Regions from separate parts of the Monashia sp. NPDC004114 genome, predicted to be linked through region 2. Evidence: riboswitches for the same ligand, from Rfam matches in the RefSeq annotation. Region 2 holds a riboswitch; each other region holds the start of a gene.
What was found. Region 2 has a riboswitch for S-adenosylmethionine ahead of ACWEOW_RS20460 (aminotransferase class V-fold PLP-dependent enzyme). Riboswitches for the same ligand answer to the same signal wherever they lie in the genome.
Positions count from the first base shown of each region.

Region 1 (5,463 bases), on a different contig from region 2:
GTCGCAGCCTTCTTCACCGCGGTCTTCCTGACCGCGGGCTTCGCGGCCGCTTTGGCGACACCGGCGTTCGTCGCGGCCTTCTTGGCGGCAGGCGTTGCCTTCGCCGCCGACTTGGTCGCAGTCTTCGTGACCTCGGCCTCGTCAGCCGCGGCCGCGCTCTTGGTCGCCGGAGCGGCCGTCGCCTTCGCCGTGGTCTTCTTGGCTGCGGCCTTCGTGGGTGCGGTCGTCCGGCTGGTCGCGGTCTTCGTAGCCGCGGCCGTGGTGCTGCGTGCGGTGGCCACTGTGCCTCCCTTGGTCCCCGTGCGGGTCTTCTTCGTGCTGGAGTGCGGCGCGTCGACGACGATCTCGATGTCGTGTGCCTCGAGCGTCGTCAGTACCGGCTTCATCTGCTTCAGGTCGAGGTCGGCCTCGGCCTGGGCGCGCGCGATCTCCGTGCCGGTGATGGTCCCGTTGTTGGTTCCCTTGACCAGGAGCTGCATGATCGCCTCGTGCTGGAACACCTTCGGCAGGGTCTTGGGAGCTCCAGCGGTTGTTGCTTTCGGCACGGATGCAGTCGCCTTTCGTCGCGGGTCTCGTCAGATGATCGCTCCGACTCCGGGCATGCATCATCACAACGAACGAGAATGGGGGTTCGTGCCGGGGGAGCTTGGCCAGTCGGAGTCGATCCCTGAGTCGATCTCTCGGTCGCGCCTCGTGCATTCCGGTACTCCGACATTATAAAACGCTGTTCGGCATCCGAGCGAACGCACGACGCATCCGCGCGCCCACACGTGGGGACGATCGACCGCAACACCGGCTGGACGATGGTTCTCGACCAGCGGATCCCGGGGCGCCGTGCTCGATCTTGGCGCTGGGTTGGCCTCGTCGGGAATGGGCTCAGAGCGCCTTGACGGCGAGGACGGGACAGCTCGCGTCGAGCAGGATGCGCTGGGCGTTGGAGCCGAGGATGAGCTTGCCGACCGGGCTACGGCGGCGCAGGCCGATGACGATGAAGTCGGCGTTCTCCTCCTCAGCGACGCTGATGAGGTCCTCGGCGGGGTCGTTGCCGCGAACGAGGTGGCGCACCTCGTGCTGCAGCCCCTGCTCCTCGAGCATCGACTGGACGCGTGAGAGCTCGCCCTCGAACATGCTGGCCTCGTCCGCGTCGAAGTCCTTGCCGCCCCGGTGGGAGCTGATGACGACAAGCTTCGTACCTCGAAGGACGCACTCCTCGGCCGCTCGCTTGAGCGCCGCGCGACCTTCCTTGGTTGCGACATAACCAACGACGATGGCCACTTCCCCGGACCTCCTTGGGACGGAAACAACCAGTGCTCGAACCGTACCCGAAATCGGGGTCCGCGGCGCGCGGCGCGGCGGTGCCCGCGAGGTGACCGTGACCAGCCCGCGAGCGACCGCCGAACCGGCGGCTCGGGCGACCGCTTCATCGGCCGAACAGCCGGCGGCTCCGCCTGCTGGTCAGTGAGCCGACCGGGACAGGGCCTCGGCGATGATCCTGCCGACCTGCTCCTCCTCGATGAGGAAGCCGTCGTGTCCGAAGTCGGACCGGATGTGTCGCCGGAAAGACCGGGGCAGGGCCACGTGGAGCTCGTCCGAGAGCCGCGGCGGGTAGAGGCGGTCGGTGTCGACCGAGACCACCGTGCAGTCGGCCGTGACCCTCGCCAGCGCGGCCGCGACCCCGCCGCGGTCGCGACCCACGTCGTGGGAGTTCATCGCCTCGGTGAGCACGAGGTAGGAGTTGGCGTCGAACCGTCGCGCAAGCTTGCCGGCGTGGTGGTCGAGGTAGGACTCCACCGCGAAGCGGCCCCGGTCGCCCGCGCGCAGCGGGTCCTCCCCGAGCTGTGCCTCACGGCCGAAACGCGCGCTCAGCTCGGTCTCCGTGCGATAGGTGATGTGTGCGATCCGGCGCGCGAGACCAAGCCCGGCCTCCGGACGCCGCGGCGAGTCGTAGTAGTCGCCATCGACGAAGTGCGGGTCGTTGCGGATCGCGAGGAGCTGCGGCTGGCACCACGCGATCTGGTCGGCCGTGGCGTATGCCGTCGAGGCGAGCACGATGCACCGCTCGACGACGTCGGGGTAGGTCACCGCCCACTCGATGGCGCGCATCCCGCCCATCGAGCCGCCGACGACGGCCGCGAGTCTGCGCACGCCGAGCGTCTCGAGCAGGGCGCGCTCGGCGCCGACCTGGTCGCGAACAGTGACGTAGGGGAAACGACTGCCCCACGAGCGGCCGTCGGTGGATGTGCTGGACGGACCAGTCGTGCCCTGGCAGCCGCCGAGGACGTTCGCCGCCACGACGAACCACTGAGCGGGGTCGACGGGCCTCCCGGGACCGATGAGGCTGTTCCACCAGCCCGGTGAGAGATGGCCATCACCCGCCTCGCCCACGACGTGACTGTCTCCGGTCAGGGCATGCTCGACAAGGATGACGTTGTCGGCCGCCTTGTTGAGCGTGCCCCAGGTCTCGTAGGCGATCCGGACCTCGGGGATCACTCCCCCGCGCTCCAGCTCGACGGGACCGATGTCGACGAACTGCCGGTTTCCGGCCGGGTCACCCTCGCGCCAGGCCCCGTCGAGCCTCGCGGCGGGACCCACTGTTGCCGATGCGGCCGCCGGCACCACAGCTGGGGTCGCCGACACAGGTGCCGCCGCCCCGGTTGTGCCAGGGCCGCCCGCAGAAGCGACCTGACGCGCGGGACGCCGCGTACGCACCGGCTGCCGGTCGGTGACTGTCATGGCGGATTGCTCCTAGGTGCTCGCGCTTGCACACACCCGGGACGGGCATGGCCAGGTCCTCACCCGGGGCACCCCACCGCGAAGGAGGGTTGCCGACCAGCGAGCCGGGGCTTGTCACTGGTGCTCATGACCTTGGACCACCATACGCGAGCGTCCGCCTGCCGTTTACCTCGCGGTCCACGACCTGGACTCGAAGCCACCGAGTCGGCCAACGCACGCGATACGTGCGGAGCGCATCCTCGCGCGGCTCCGGGGGGCCGTGGGCCATGCTTCCGAGCGAGTCACGACGACTCGACGGCCGTCCGGGCCCGCAAGCCACAGATCAGGGCCTCGCGGATGAGCAGGCTGAGGGCGTGGTCCGGCTCGGCCTCGAGGGCCCGATCCGCCGCGATCCCGGCGCGCGCTCCGTCCCCTCCCCACCATGAATATGAGGCGACCAGGGCAAGCAGCGGCGCCGCGTGTGGCGCCGGGGTCAGGCGACAGGCCGCTTCGAGCCGTGCCTGGATCGTCTGAGCGGCGGCGGCCGCACCCCAGTCATCCCAGCCGAGGTCACTCCCCGTGCTGGATGCCGCCGGGCGTACCGACACTCGCTCCTGGCCGGCGGCCCCGGACGACGCCCGGCGCAGTCGCCGGCCCCGCTTGCGCTTGCCACGCCGTGGGCGGCGCACCCTGCCGGCTCCGGCGGACGGCTCATGGCCGTGGACGGAAGCACGCGAGCGACCCGGCCCGGGCTGCGCCCCCTCGGGCAGGGCGACGCCGGGGTCGACCGGGACCGTGGGCTGCGAGGCGGCATCGAAAAGGAGCGCAAGAGACTGTGCCGGGTCTGTCGGCCACGAGTCGAGCAGCGCCGGGTCACATCTGAGCCACGCAAGGATCAGCCCGCGCACCAAGGGGTCGCGCAGGGGTCCGACGATCGCTGGGAGCCGGTCCTCGAGGGCGGCGCCCTCGAGGTCGCCTCGCAGCAGCCCTGCCCACGCCTCCAGCGTCTCCTTCACGAGTCGCTCGCGGGCAGCGAGACGCTCGGCATCGTCCGAGGAGTCTTCGCTCATATCGTCGCCGCAGCCGTCGTCCCAGGCGTCCCCGCCGTCGCCCCAGCCGTCGTCCCAGGCCTCCCAACCGTCAACGGACCAGTCGTCCCAACCGTCGTCCCAACCGTCAACGGGGCCGTCGTCCCAGCCGTCGCCCAGGCCGACATCCCCGCCACCGTCTAGCTCGCTCCAGACCGCTCCGGAGCCGTCTGGGAGACCGTGCCGGTCGCCCGGACCGCCCGCCTCGACATACCGCTGCTGCCATTGCTCGATCGCGGACGAGATCGGCTCGTGCCGGGCATCGGACCGGGCCAGCGGGCCGAAGACCTGCCACAGGTCGTCGCGACCGCGGAGCGGGGCGTGCCCCAACGCGACGAAGGAGGCGACCGCGGGCACATCGCTCGGATCAGGCACGGGGTGCCCCTCCTCCGGGCAGCAGCCCCTGAGTAGGTCGAACCAGCGGCCATCCCGCACGACGACCCGCTCGCGGACGATGACGCGGTCCGCCTCGATGGCATCACTGAGCGCATCGACCAGTGGGCCGGCTTCACCGGCCTCGTCCTCGAACCCGACAAGGGCCACGGCGGACGGCTTCTCGCGCAGGAGCACGGCCACCGCCTCGGTCACGGCCTCCCGCAGGCTGCCCCCTCGAGGATCGTCGCGAGGCAGGTCCAGCCGAGCGACCAGCCCGATCCGCTTGCCGTGGAAGCAGCTGACCACGACGCTCCGTGACGGGTGGAACCCCAGCTGGAAAGGGATGACGGTCAACAGGTCGGCAGCACCCGACAACGAGATCTTCGGCATTCCCCGAGCCTGGCGGCTCGGTCGGCACCGCGCCGCCCCTCGGACGACGCCTGTGGACGGAGCAGCGCGTGCGCGAGGGGGTGTGGAAAGTCAGCGCTCGAGGCGCTTGCGCACCGACTCCATGACGTAGTCCGTGGCGGCTCCGCGCATGCCTTCGGGCATGCGCGTGCGCGCGGAGCGACCGCCGCTGGCACCGGCGCCAGCCGTGGCACCGGTCGTGCCCGACGAACCACGCCCTGCCCCTGCATCCGTGCGTCCGGCCCCCGGACGAGCACCTCGAGCCCCAGCGGAGCCACGGGTGCCCGCACCTTCCGCGCCTCCGGGCGTCGCCGCCCCGGTGAAGTCTCGGTCTCGCCGCGGGACGGCCGGGCCTGTCGCGGCGCCGGGGACCGTGGCCGAGGATGCCTCTGACCCCGAGGGCGATGCGTAGCGCGACCAGGCCGCGAGCCCGCGTCGGGTCGAGACGCTGGGGCGATGCAGGCCTTGGCCGATCTCCCAGGCGATGAAGCGGTCGGTCTCCTCGAAGAACACCTTGATCGCCCACGTGATCACGACGGCGTCGTCGGCCGCGCCGAGAACCGGCAGCAGCGCCTCGGGTATCAGGTCGACCGGCGACACCACGTAGGCCACGGCCCCGGCGACGAGGCCGAGCTTGCCGAGGGTCACTCCGGCATACCTGCGCTCGACCGTCGCTCGCACGAGGCGGGGCACGGCCTGCGCGCGCTCGGTGAGCGATGGCGAGCCCGGGCGCGTCGACGCGCGCACGACGGAGGCGACGGTCGCTGCCAGCTTGATTCGCGAGGCGGTCTTCATGCCCGACCCAACGACCGACGGTGCGAGCGGATTCCCATGAGCCCAGACCTCATGCGTGCCCGAACGGGACGACGGGCGGGAACTC
Region 1 covers NZ_JBSGGK010000005.1:84,495-89,957, forward strand. The annotation lists gene ACWEOW_RS08690 (RNA polymerase sigma factor) at 1-545, opposite strand, end outside; gene ACWEOW_RS08695 (universal stress protein) at 877-1,275, opposite strand; gene metX (homoserine O-acetyltransferase MetX) at 1,456-2,733, opposite strand; SAM riboswitch class IV at 2,751-2,865, opposite strand; gene ACWEOW_RS08705 (DUF4192 family protein) at 3,015-4,565, opposite strand; gene ACWEOW_RS08710 (YkvA family protein) at 4,656-5,378, opposite strand; gene ACWEOW_RS08715 (EcsC family protein) at 5,428-5,463, opposite strand, start outside.
Region 1: it holds a riboswitch for S-adenosylmethionine, as region 2 does, so the genes downstream of both, metX (homoserine O-acetyltransferase MetX) here and ACWEOW_RS20460 (aminotransferase class V-fold PLP-dependent enzyme) in region 2, are expected to answer to the same signal.

Region 2 (5,463 bases):
TGGACCAGGAACGGATGGGCTCCAACCCTCGCTCCACCGTTGGAACTGTCACCGACGCGAATGCCATGCTCCGAATCCTGTTCAGCCGTCTCGGAAAGCCCCACATCGGGTCGCCGCAGGCCTACTCCTTCAACGTCGCCTCGATCTCCGGGGCCGGAGCGGTCACCATCGAGCGAGGCGGCTCGACGACGAAGGAGCGGCGCAGCTTCAGCATCACCGGCGGCATGTGTCCCCGCTGCGAGGGCATGGGCAACGTGACGGACTTCGACCTGACCGCTCTCTACGACGACTCGAGGTCGCTCAACGAGGGCGCCCTGACGATCCCGGGCTACAGCATGGACGGCTGGTACGGCCGCATCTTCCGCGGCAGCGGCTTCTTCGACCCGGACAAGCCGATCCGCAAGTACACCAAGAGGGAGCTGCACGACCTGCTCTACAAGGAGCCGACCAAGATCAAGGTCGACGGGATCAACCTCACCTACGAGGGGCTCGTCCCGAAGATCCAGAAGTCGATGCTGTCCAAGGACGTCGACTCGCTCCAGCCGCACATCCGCGCCTTCGTCGAACGGGCGGTGACCTTCACGACCTGTCCCGAGTGCGAAGGAACCCGTCTGAGCAAGGCGGCCCGGTCCTCGAAGATCGCGGGCATCAGCATCGCCGACGCGTGCGCCATGCAGATCAGCGACCTCGCCGACTGGGTGCGCGCACTGCACGAGCCGTCAGTGACCCCGCTGCTGACCGCGCTTCGTGACGCCCTCGACTCGTTCGTCGAGATGGGCCTGGGCTACCTCAGCCTCGATCGTTCGTCGGGCACGCTGTCCGGCGGAGAAGCCCAGCGCACCAAGATGATCCGGCATCTGGGTTCCTCGCTCACCGACGTCACGTATGTCTTCGACGAGCCGACGATCGGCCTGCACCCCCACGACATCCAGCGCATGAACGGCCTGCTGCTGCAGCTGCGCGACAAGGGCAACACGGTGCTCGTCGTGGAGCACAAGCCCGAGGCCATCGCCATCGCCGACCACGTCGTCGACCTCGGGCCCGGTGCGGGCACGGCCGGCGGAGAGGTGGTCTTCGAAGGGACCGTCGACGGGCTTCGCGGAAGCGACACGATCACCGGGCGGCACCTCGACGACCGCGCCAGCCTCAAGCCGTCCGTCCGGACCTCGTCCGGAGCCCTCGAGGTGCGCGGCGCGAGCACGCACAACCTGCAGGACGTCGACGTCGACCTCCCGCTCGGCGTGCTTGTCGTCATCACCGGAGTGGCGGGCTCCGGCAAGAGCTCGTTGGTGCACGGCTCGGTTGCGGGCCGCGACGGCGTGGTGGTCGTCGACCAGGGAGCGATCCGCGGCTCTCGCCGCAGCAATCCCGCCACGTACACCGGGCTGCTCGAGCCGATCCGAAAGGCCTTCGCCAAGGCCAACGGGGTCAAGCCGGCGCTGTTCAGCGCCAACTCCGAGGGCGCGTGCCCGACGTGCAACGGCGCCGGGGTGATCTACACCGACCTGGCGATGATGGCCGGGGTCGCCGTCGTCTGCGAGGAGTGCGGAGGCAAGCGGTTCCAAGCCCAGGTGCTCGAGTACACCTTCGGCGGCAAGGACATCAGCGAGGTCCTCGCCATGCCCGTCGCCGAGGCCGTCGAGTTCTTCGCCGACCGCGAGGCCAAGATCCCTGCGGCGCACCAGATCCTGCGCCGGCTGGACGACGTCGGGCTAGGTTACCTCAGCCTCGGTCAGCCCCTCACCACGCTGTCCGGCGGCGAGCGTCAGCGGCTCAAGCTGGCGACCCAGATGGCCGAGAAAGGCGACGTCTACGTGCTCGACGAGCCGACGAGCGGTCTGCATCTGGCCGACGTCGAGCAGCTGCTCGGGCTCCTCGACCGGCTGGTCGACTCCGGCAAGTCCGTCATCGTCATCGAGCACCACCAGGCCGTCATGGCACACGCCGACTGGGTCATCGACCTCGGCCCGGGCGCCGGCCACGACGGCGGCCGGGTCGTCTTCGAGGGTCCTCCCGCCGAGCTCGTGGCGACGCAGGGCACGCTCACGGGCGAGCACCTCGCGGCATACGTCGGGGGGTGACCCAAAACCGGGCGGGAGACCACGCGACCGCAGAGCGCGCTGGCCCATCCGCCGCATCCCGGAGAGCGCGACGGTGGAGCGCGACGCGGAGCGGCACGGTGTCTCAGATGGCGACACCTCCCGACCGACGGGTGGACAGCCCTCAGGCGGGCCCCCTATCGTCGTGCCAGGTCAAGAGTGTCAGCGACAAGCCCCGGCTCGCTGGCCAGCAACCCTCCTCCGCGGTGGGGTGCTCCGGGTGACGACCTGGCCGTTCCTCGCGGTGTTCGTGACATGCGAGGGCCGGCAAGCGCGGGCCTGCATCCGGTGGGTCCCTCAGACCCAGGAGCAGTCTCATGTCCGTCCTCCCCACCACCGCACTCTGTGGCGGCGCGCCGGCGCCGGTCGTGCGCACGCGGGCCCTGCATGTCGTGCCGGAGGCGAGCACGCTGCCGACCGTCGTCGGCGCCGGCCTGCGCGTCCCCACCGTGAACGGCGAGGTCCGCTACGCCAACCTCGACCACGCGGCCTCGACCCCAGCCCTGACCGAGGTCAAGGCTGCGGTCGACCGGGCGCTGGAGACGTACTCCTCCGTCCACCGCGGCGCTGGGTTCGCGTCCCGCCTGACGAGCGCGTGGTACGAGCAGGCACGCTCCGAGGTGGCCGAGTTCGTCGGGGCCCGAGCGGACGACATCGTCGTCTTCACCCGCACGACCACGGACTCCTGGTCGGTGCTCTCCAAGGCCCTGCCGGGCCGCACGACCGTGTTCGTCTTCGGGACCGAGCACCACTCGACGCTGCTTCCATGGGGTCGCTTCCGCACGGTCCGGCTTCCGATCCCGGAGTCGGTCGAGGACGCCCACGCGCTGCTCGACGAGGCGCTGTCGGAGCACCCGTCGCGCCACCGGCTCGTCGTCATCGCGGCCGCGTCCAACGTGACCGGCGAGGTCTGGCCCGTCGAGCGGTTCGCGCGGCTCGCCCACGACCACGGGGCACGCATCGCCGTCGATGCCGCGCAGCTGTCCGCGCACCGCACCATCGACCTCGCCGCCTGGGACGCCGACTACGTCGCGTTCTCCGGCCACAAGACGTACGCCCCTTACGGCGCCGGCGTCCTCGCGGGCCGGTCCGACTGGCTCGACGCCGGCACGCCGTACCTCTTCGGCGGGGGCGCCACCCGCGCCGTCACCGACGAGGGCACGACGTGGGCGGTCGGGCCGGCCCGCCACGAGGGCGGCAGCCCGAACGTCATCGGTGCCATCGCCCTCGCCGCGGCGTGCGCGACGATCCGCCGACACCGACCCGCGATCGAGGCTCACGAGGAGCAGCTGCTCGCACGGCTTCGGGACGGCCTGGAGGACGTGCCTGGCGTCGAGGTGCTCCACATCTTCGACGAGGAGCACGACCGGGTCGGCGTCGTGGCCTTCACCGTCGACGGCTTCGAGTCCTCCCTCGTGTCGCAGGTGCTCTCCGTCGAGCACGGGATCGGTGTGCGCGACGGCAAGTTCTGCGCGCACCTGCTTGTCGATGAGCTCCTCGACGACCCCTGGGGGGAGCAGCCGGCTACCGCCGTCCGCGCCAGCATCGGGCTGGGCAGCACTGCGGAGGGCGTCGAGCGCCTCGTCACGGCGGTCCGACAGCTGGTCGAGCAGGGCCCGGCCTCGTCCTGGTCGCACACCGAGGCGGGCTGGGTGCTCGACGGCGACGACCCGCGCGACATCGAGGTCGACCGGCCCTGGTGATGCGCTGCCCAGCGCATCCTCGGCACCGTGGGACGCGTGGGACGTGTGGGACGCGTGCACACTCGACCAGTTCGGTCAGCCGGCTTTCTGGAGGGCGTAGCTCGCCCATACTGCCGCGTGGTCGGCCCGGTTGTACGCGATCTCACCCGCCTCGACGAGGGTGAGCCCCCGGCTCAGCACGTGGTCGATCTGGACGTAGGGCGGCATACGGCTGTCGGAGTAGGGCCAGGTGCGCACCCAGCCCTGCCCAGCCTCACGCTGGGCGTCGATCAGCCCGGTCGCGAGGTCACGGAAGACCGGATGGCCGAAGGCCGCGTTGAAGTCACCGGCGATGATCACCGGCTCGCTGCCGTGCTGCGCGTCCTTCCAAACGTCGAGGCGCTGCAAGCCGGCGTGCCACTGGTCCGTCGCGCCGCGCACCGGAGCCATCGGGTGCGCCACCTTGAGGCGCACCCGGCCTTCGGCGACGGTCACGTCGACCTCGGGCTGCGCGTTGGGGGTCGCCTCGGCGGCAGAGTCGGTCCCGGCGCTGCGCAGGCTCAGCGGGTAGCGCGACAGGATCATCGTGCCGGTGTACGTGTCCGCCCGGGGCGTTCCGACCCGCTGCGTGAAGTACGCGGTCGCGCCGTCGTCGTCGAGACCCTGGATGGCGTCCGGCGTGGCCTCCGTGAGCACGAGCACGTCGACGCCGTGGTAGCGCACGGCGTCCATCAGCTGCAGCGGGTTCGCCTGCCCGAAGCGCAGGTTCGCTGCCATGACCGTGAGGTCGCGGTCCGCCTTGGGCGACGCATGGGACCGGTACGTCGGCACGACCATCGCCATCGCGACCGTGAGCGCCGCGACGACCGGCACCACCATCCACCACCGCCGTAGCAGCAGGGTCGCCGCTGTCAGCAGGACGAGCCCGACGACCACGAACGGGGCGCCGGACTGGATGACCACCACGAGGTATGCCGTCGAGTCCAGCCAGCGCAGCGCGCCCATCCCGACGAGGATGACGAGCGCGACGCCGATGGCCACGTCCAGCCACCAGCGTGGCAGCCGAACGCGCTCGTCGGGCTCGTCGGACTCGTCGGGCTCCGCCTCGTCGACGGGTGCCGCAGCGACGTGCGTGGCGGTCATCTCAGGCCTGAAGCACGACCGGGATGATCATGGGGCGCCGGCGGATCTTGCCGCCGACCCAGGACCCGACGGCTCGACGGATGACCTGCTGGAGCTGGTGGTCGTCGCGGACGCCGTTGGCGACCGCCTCCTCCACGGCGCGCTCCACCTTGGGGATGACCTGCTGGAAGATCTCCTCGTCCTCGACAAAACCGCGCGCCGTGATCTCCGGGCCGGATGCGATCTTCCCGGTTGCGGCATCGAGCACGACGATGCAGGTGATGAAGCCCTCGTCGCGCAGGATCCGGCGGTCCTTGAGCAGGGCCTCGTCGGTGCCTCCGATGTTGGTGCCGTCGACGTAGATGTAGCCGCAGTCGACGACGCCGACGACCGCGGCGTGCCCGTCGACGAGGTCGACGACGACGCCGTCCTCGGCGAGCACCACGTGGTCGTCCGCGACACCGGTGCTCCTGGCCAGCTGCGCGTTGGCGAACATGTGGCGCCACTCGCCGTGGACGGGCATCACGTTGCGGGGCTTGACGATGTTGTAGGCGTAGAGG
Region 2 covers NZ_JBSGGK010000019.1:37,799-43,261, forward strand. The annotation lists gene ACWEOW_RS20455 (ATP-binding cassette domain-containing protein) at 1-2,081, shown strand, start outside; SAM riboswitch class IV at 2,251-2,379, shown strand; gene ACWEOW_RS20460 (aminotransferase class V-fold PLP-dependent enzyme) at 2,417-3,802, shown strand; gene ACWEOW_RS20465 (endonuclease/exonuclease/phosphatase family protein) at 3,878-4,924, opposite strand; gene ACWEOW_RS20470 (ribonuclease J) at 4,926-5,463, opposite strand, start outside.

Region 3 (5,463 bases), on a different contig from region 2:
CGAGTACCAGGGCGTCGACGCGGTGGACACGTCACCCGCGTGGCAGAAGGTCCGCTCAGCCGGGCCGTACACCCTCTACCGGCGGGTCTCCTGCGCTGAGTGAGCAGCAGCGGTCACCCGAGCAGCTGGCGGGCCATGACGATGCGCTGGACCTGGTTCGTGCCCTCGTAGATCTGGGTGATCTTCGCGTCGCGCATCATCCGCTCGAGCGGGAAGTCCCGGGTGTAGCCGGCGCCTCCGAGCAGCTGCACCGCGTCCGTCGTCACCTTCATCGCGACGTCAGAGGCGTAGCACTTCGCGGCCGCGCCGAAGAACGGAAGGTCCTTGTCGCCGCGCTCGGACTTGGCCGCTGCGACGTAGACCATCTGACGCGCCGCCTCGAGCTCCATCGCCATGTCGGCGAGCATGAACTGGATGCCCTGGAAGTCGGCGATCCGCTTGCCGAACTGCTTGCGGTCCTTGACATAGGCGATGGCCTGGTCGATGGCGCCCTGGGCGATGCCGACGGCCTGCGCGCCGATGGTGACCCGGGTGTGGTCGAGGGTGCGCAGCGCCAGCTTGAGCCCGTCGCCCACGACGCCGACCACGCGGTCGCCGGGGATGCGGACGTTGTCGAAGTGCAGCTCTCGCGTCGGGCTGCCCTTGATGCCGAGCTTGCGCTCCTTCTCGCCGAACGTGAACCCCTGGTCGGACTTCTCGATGACGAACGCCGTGACGTTGCTGCCCCGGGGACCGTCGGGGTCGGTGACGGCCAGGACGGTGTAGTACTCCGAGACGCCGGCGTTGGTGATCCACGACTTCTGGCCGTTGATGACCCAGTCGTCACCGTCGGCGCGGGCGCGGCACTTCATGGCCGCGGTGTCGGAGCCGGCCTCCCGCTCGGACAGGCCATAGGAGAACGTCGTCCGGCCCTGCGCGAGGGGCGGGAGGTACGTCCGCTTGATCTCGTCGCTGCCGGCGAGGATGAGCGGTAGCGAGCCGAGCTTGTTGACGGCGGGGATGAGTGAGGAGGACGCACAGACCCGCGCCACCTCCTCGATGACGATGCACGTCGCCAGCGCGTCGGCCCCGACCCCGTCGTACTCCTCCGGAACGTGGGGCGCGAAGAAGTCGGATGCGACGAGGGCGTCGTGCGCCTCCTGGGGGTAGCGCGCCTCCTCGTCGACGGCAGCGGCATACGGGGCGATCTTGTCCTCGGCGACCGCGCGGACCGCCTCCCTCAGTGCCTCGTGGTCCTCGCTGGTACGGAACAGGTCGAAGTCGGCATTCGTGCTCACGGGCGCGATCCTACTCGCGAGTTCGATTTAGTAGGACGTCCTAGTGATCGACGCCACGCGACCGCCGTCCAGCATGAGGACGCCCCCTGCGTGGCGGCCGCGAAGCGTGCCTACACTCCGCAGTAGGTCATGAGTGCCAGCGCCAAGCCCCGGCTCGCTGGCCGGCAACCCTCCAACCGCGGTGGGGTGCCCCGGGTGAGGACCTGGTCCGCGGCATCCGCCGCGGGCAAGCGCGGAGAGTTCTCTTCCGCACCGATCCGTCGGTGCCTGGGGCATGGGTGCGCCCGGTCATCGGCGACCAGACCTGTCGAACGATGGAGGAAACACCGATGACGACGAGCCCCAGCTGGTCCTTCGAGACCAAGCAGATCCATGCCGGACAGTCCGCCGACAGCGCGACCGGAGCACGGGCCCTGCCGATCTACCAGACGACCAGCTACGTCTTCAACGACACAGACCACGCCGCAAACCTGTTCGGGCTCAAGGAGTTCGGCAACATCTACACCCGCCTCATGAACCCGACGACCGACGTGGTGGAGCAGCGGATCGCCGCCCTCGAAGGTGGAGTCGGAGCGCTGCTCGTCGCCTCGGGCCAGGCCGCCGAGACGCTCGCGGTGCTCAACATCGCCGAGGCCGGCGACCACGTCGTGGTGTCGCCGTCGCTCTACGGCGGCACGTTCAACCTCTTCAAGCACACCCTGCCGAAGTTCGGCATCGAGGTCGGCTTCGTGGAGGACCCGACCTCGATCGACTCGTGGCGGGCGGCGATCCGGCCCAACACCAAGCTGCTGTTCGGCGAGACGATCGCCAACCCGAAGTCAGAGATCCTCGACATCGAGGCCGTGGCCGCTCTCGCCCACGAGCACGGCGTGCCGCTCGTCGTCGACAACACGGTCGCGACGCCGTACCTCATCCGGCCGATCGAGTGGGGCGCGGACGTGGTGGTCCACTCGGCGACGAAGTACCTCGGCGGGCACGGCACGTCGATCGCGGGCGTCATCGTCGACGCGGGCCGCTTCGACTTCGGCGCCGACCCCGAGAAGTTCCCGAACTACAACACGCCCGAGGAGAGCTACCACGGCCTCGTCTTCGCGCGTGACCTCGGCGTCGGCAGCGCCCTCGGCGCCAACCTCGCCTTCATCCTCAAGGCTCGCGTGCAGCTGCTGCGGGACCTCGGCCCGGCCGCCTCGCCGTTCAACGCCTTCCTCATCTCGCAGGGCCTGGAGACCCTGTCGCTGCGGATCGAGCGTCATGTCGAGAACGCCCACAAGGTCGCGGCATACCTCACGGAGCACGAGCAGGTGGAGCGGGTCGTCTGGGCGTCCTTGCCGGACAGCCCGTTCCACGCGCTGGCGGAGAAGTACACGCCGCGCGGCGCCGGCGCCGTGCTGTCGTTCGAGATCGTCGGCGGGCTCGAAGCGGGCAAGAGGTTCGTCGAGGCGCTGACGCTGCACAGCCATGTCGCGAACATCGGCGACGTGCGGTCGCTCGTGATCCACCCCGCGTCGACGACCCACTCGCAGGGCCCCGACGAGGACCGCCTCGCAGCCGGCGTCACGCCCGGCCTGGTGCGGCTGTCGGTCGGGATCGAGCACATCGACGACATCCTCGCCGACCTGGAGCAGGGGTTCACCGCCGCCAAGGCATAGCCGGGACCGGCCGACATACCAAGTCAGCTCACCCGGGGTCGTGCGCGCTCAGCGCAGCCGTACGACCCCGGGTTGCTATGTCCGACGGGCCGCCCCACCAGCGGGGACCGCACGGCGGGCCAGCCGGGCCAGGCGTGACGGCTCGGTCCGCCAGACGGGCGCTTCCAGCGGGTCCCAGGCGTATGCCGGGACCGTTCCCGGGCGCGCGAGCACCCCGTCGAGACCCGGGAGGCCGAGCGTGAGAGCGGACCACTCGAACAGCGGGCCGAGCCGCGGCACGATGATGCCGACGTCGAGCAGATGCCCGATGCTGTGCTCCGCGTCGACGTACGCCTCGAGGTCACCCTCGAGCGGATAGCGGTCCGGCAGCACGCGCGACAGCGACAGGAAGATGCCCGTCATGCTGAGCCGCGGGTCGCCGACGAGACGCCCACAGGGTGCCAGCCAGGCGAGCGCGAGGCGCGGGTTGGCGACGAGGGCGTGCGCGTAGAGGACCCGCACGAGGACGAGGTTGATGAAGAAGCGCTCCACCTGGCGTTCGCGGGCGGCCGTGGCCTCGTTGGCCAGGTATGCCGTCGCGATCGTCACGTTGTGCGCGCGGTACCACGACGTCGCCGTGGGTGCTCGGATGAACTCGAGCATCGCTGCGACACCCGGGGTGCGGGGCTCGCCGCTCAGGCCGAAGGCCAGGGCCCGGGCCTCGCACGTGTCGCGCAGGAGGGCCTCGTTGAGGGCGCGCCACCAGGGGCTCCCCGGCGACGGCCCCGACTCCGGGTTGAGCAGCCCGCGCCGATGCTGCCAGCGCATGAACGCCGTCGCGGCGCGCAGGTACGGCAGGTAGCCGCGGTCGTAAGGGCGCGGCACCTCGTAGAGGCGGCGCAGCAGGTCCAGCCGGCCACCCGGATCGTCACGGACCGCGGCCACGCACTCGTCGGCATACGGGCCGGCCGCGCTCTGTGCCATCGCCAGATCGTCGCAGGGCTCCGCCGCTCACGGCCAGCCGTGACGAGGGCCCGCTCAGCCGACGACGTGGTCGAGGTAGCACCACCGCCATGACTCCCCCGGCTCGATCGAGCGCATGACCGGGTGCCCGGTCTCATGGAAGTGCGCCGTCGCGTGCTTGAACTCCGACGAGTCGCAGCAGCCGACATGCCCGCACTCGAGGCACAGGCGCAGGTGCACCCACGTCGTCCCCTGCCGCAGGCACTCCTCGCAGCCTTCGGGTGTCCGAGGCTCAAGGCAGGACTCGCCGTCCTCCAGGTGCTCGCACGGGGCTTGGATGGTCTCCACGGGCAACATCTCACTCTCTGCCAGACGTTCGGTCTGCTTGTCGATGCGGTCGAGCATCGTCTCCTCGAGGTCGAGCGCGCCGAGCACGACGCGCAGCACCACGTGGTCGGCGCGACCCTCGTCGCGCAGCCGAAGGACCTCGTCGCGCTCGGCCTGGAGCATCCCCAGCCTGGCACGGACGTACCGGTCGCTCGGCGTCTCCGCGGCGTCGGCTCCACGAGGGCCGAGCCGCTCCCACATCTGGTTGAGCCGGTCGTCGGAGCGCTCGCGGAGCACCTCACGGGTGTCGGGGTCGACGTCCGGGGTGGCGTCGAGCCGCTCCAGCCCGACGCGGGTCGCGGCCTGCAGGACCGTCGCGGCCTGGAGCGCGTCCTCCCGGGGGTCGGGCCCGCGGACGCCGAGCCGATGGGCGAGCTTGGGCAGGGTCGTGCCCTGGATCAGCAGCGTCCCGACCGTGACGACGACGGCGATGAGGATGAGCACGGCCCGGTTCGGCGTGTTCTGCGGCAGCAGCAAGGCGGCGGCGAGCGTCACCACGCCGCGCATGCCGGCCCACGACAGGACCACGCTGTGCGACCACGGCGCCGGGGGCTCGCGGTGCAGCACCGACGTGCTGAACCACCGGAACGGCACGATCCACATCGGCCGCAGCACCAGCACGGCCAGCAGCGTCCCGAGCGCGGCGAACGCGATCTGAGTGCCATCGAGCGGCGAGGAGCTCACGTCGTCGATGACGTAGTAGACCTGCAGCCCGATGAGCAGGAAGACGGCGTTCTCCAGGAGGAACTGGATGCTGCGCCAGTTGATCCGCTCGCTGAGCCGCGAGGCGCCCGACTGCGACCGCGGTGACCGGTGGCCGAGGACCAGCCCGGCCGTGACCACGGCGATGACGCCGGACGAGTGCAGCTCCTCGGCCGGCACGTACGCGGCGAACGGCACCATGAACGAGAGCACCGTGTCGAAGGCGGGCTCGGTCGTGAACTTGCGCCGCAGGGCCTCGACGATCGCCGCCACGAGGATGCCGATGGCCACGCCCCCGATCGAGGCCCACGCGAAGTCCAGCACGACGGTCCCGAAGGTCACCTCGGTACTCAGGCCCGTGGCGGCCAGCCCGGTCGCGGCAAGAGCGGTCCGCAGCGACACGAGGGCCGTCGCGTCGTTGACGAGGGACTCCCCCTCGAGGATCGTGACGAGCCGCCGAGGCAGCCCGATCCGGCGGCCCACCGCAGTCGCCGCGACGGCGTCGG
Region 3 covers NZ_JBSGGK010000009.1:146,050-151,512, forward strand. The annotation lists gene ACWEOW_RS13575 (DUF6541 family protein) at 1-103, shown strand, start outside; gene ACWEOW_RS13580 (acyl-CoA dehydrogenase family protein) at 114-1,277, opposite strand; SAM riboswitch class IV at 1,403-1,516, shown strand; gene ACWEOW_RS13585 (bifunctional o-acetylhomoserine/o-acetylserine sulfhydrylase) at 1,607-2,926, shown strand; gene ACWEOW_RS13590 (hypothetical protein) at 3,002-3,889, opposite strand; gene ACWEOW_RS13595 (Na+/H+ antiporter) at 3,944-5,463, opposite strand, start outside.
Region 3: it holds a riboswitch for S-adenosylmethionine, as region 2 does, so the genes downstream of both, ACWEOW_RS13585 (bifunctional o-acetylhomoserine/o-acetylserine sulfhydrylase) here and ACWEOW_RS20460 (aminotransferase class V-fold PLP-dependent enzyme) in region 2, are expected to answer to the same signal.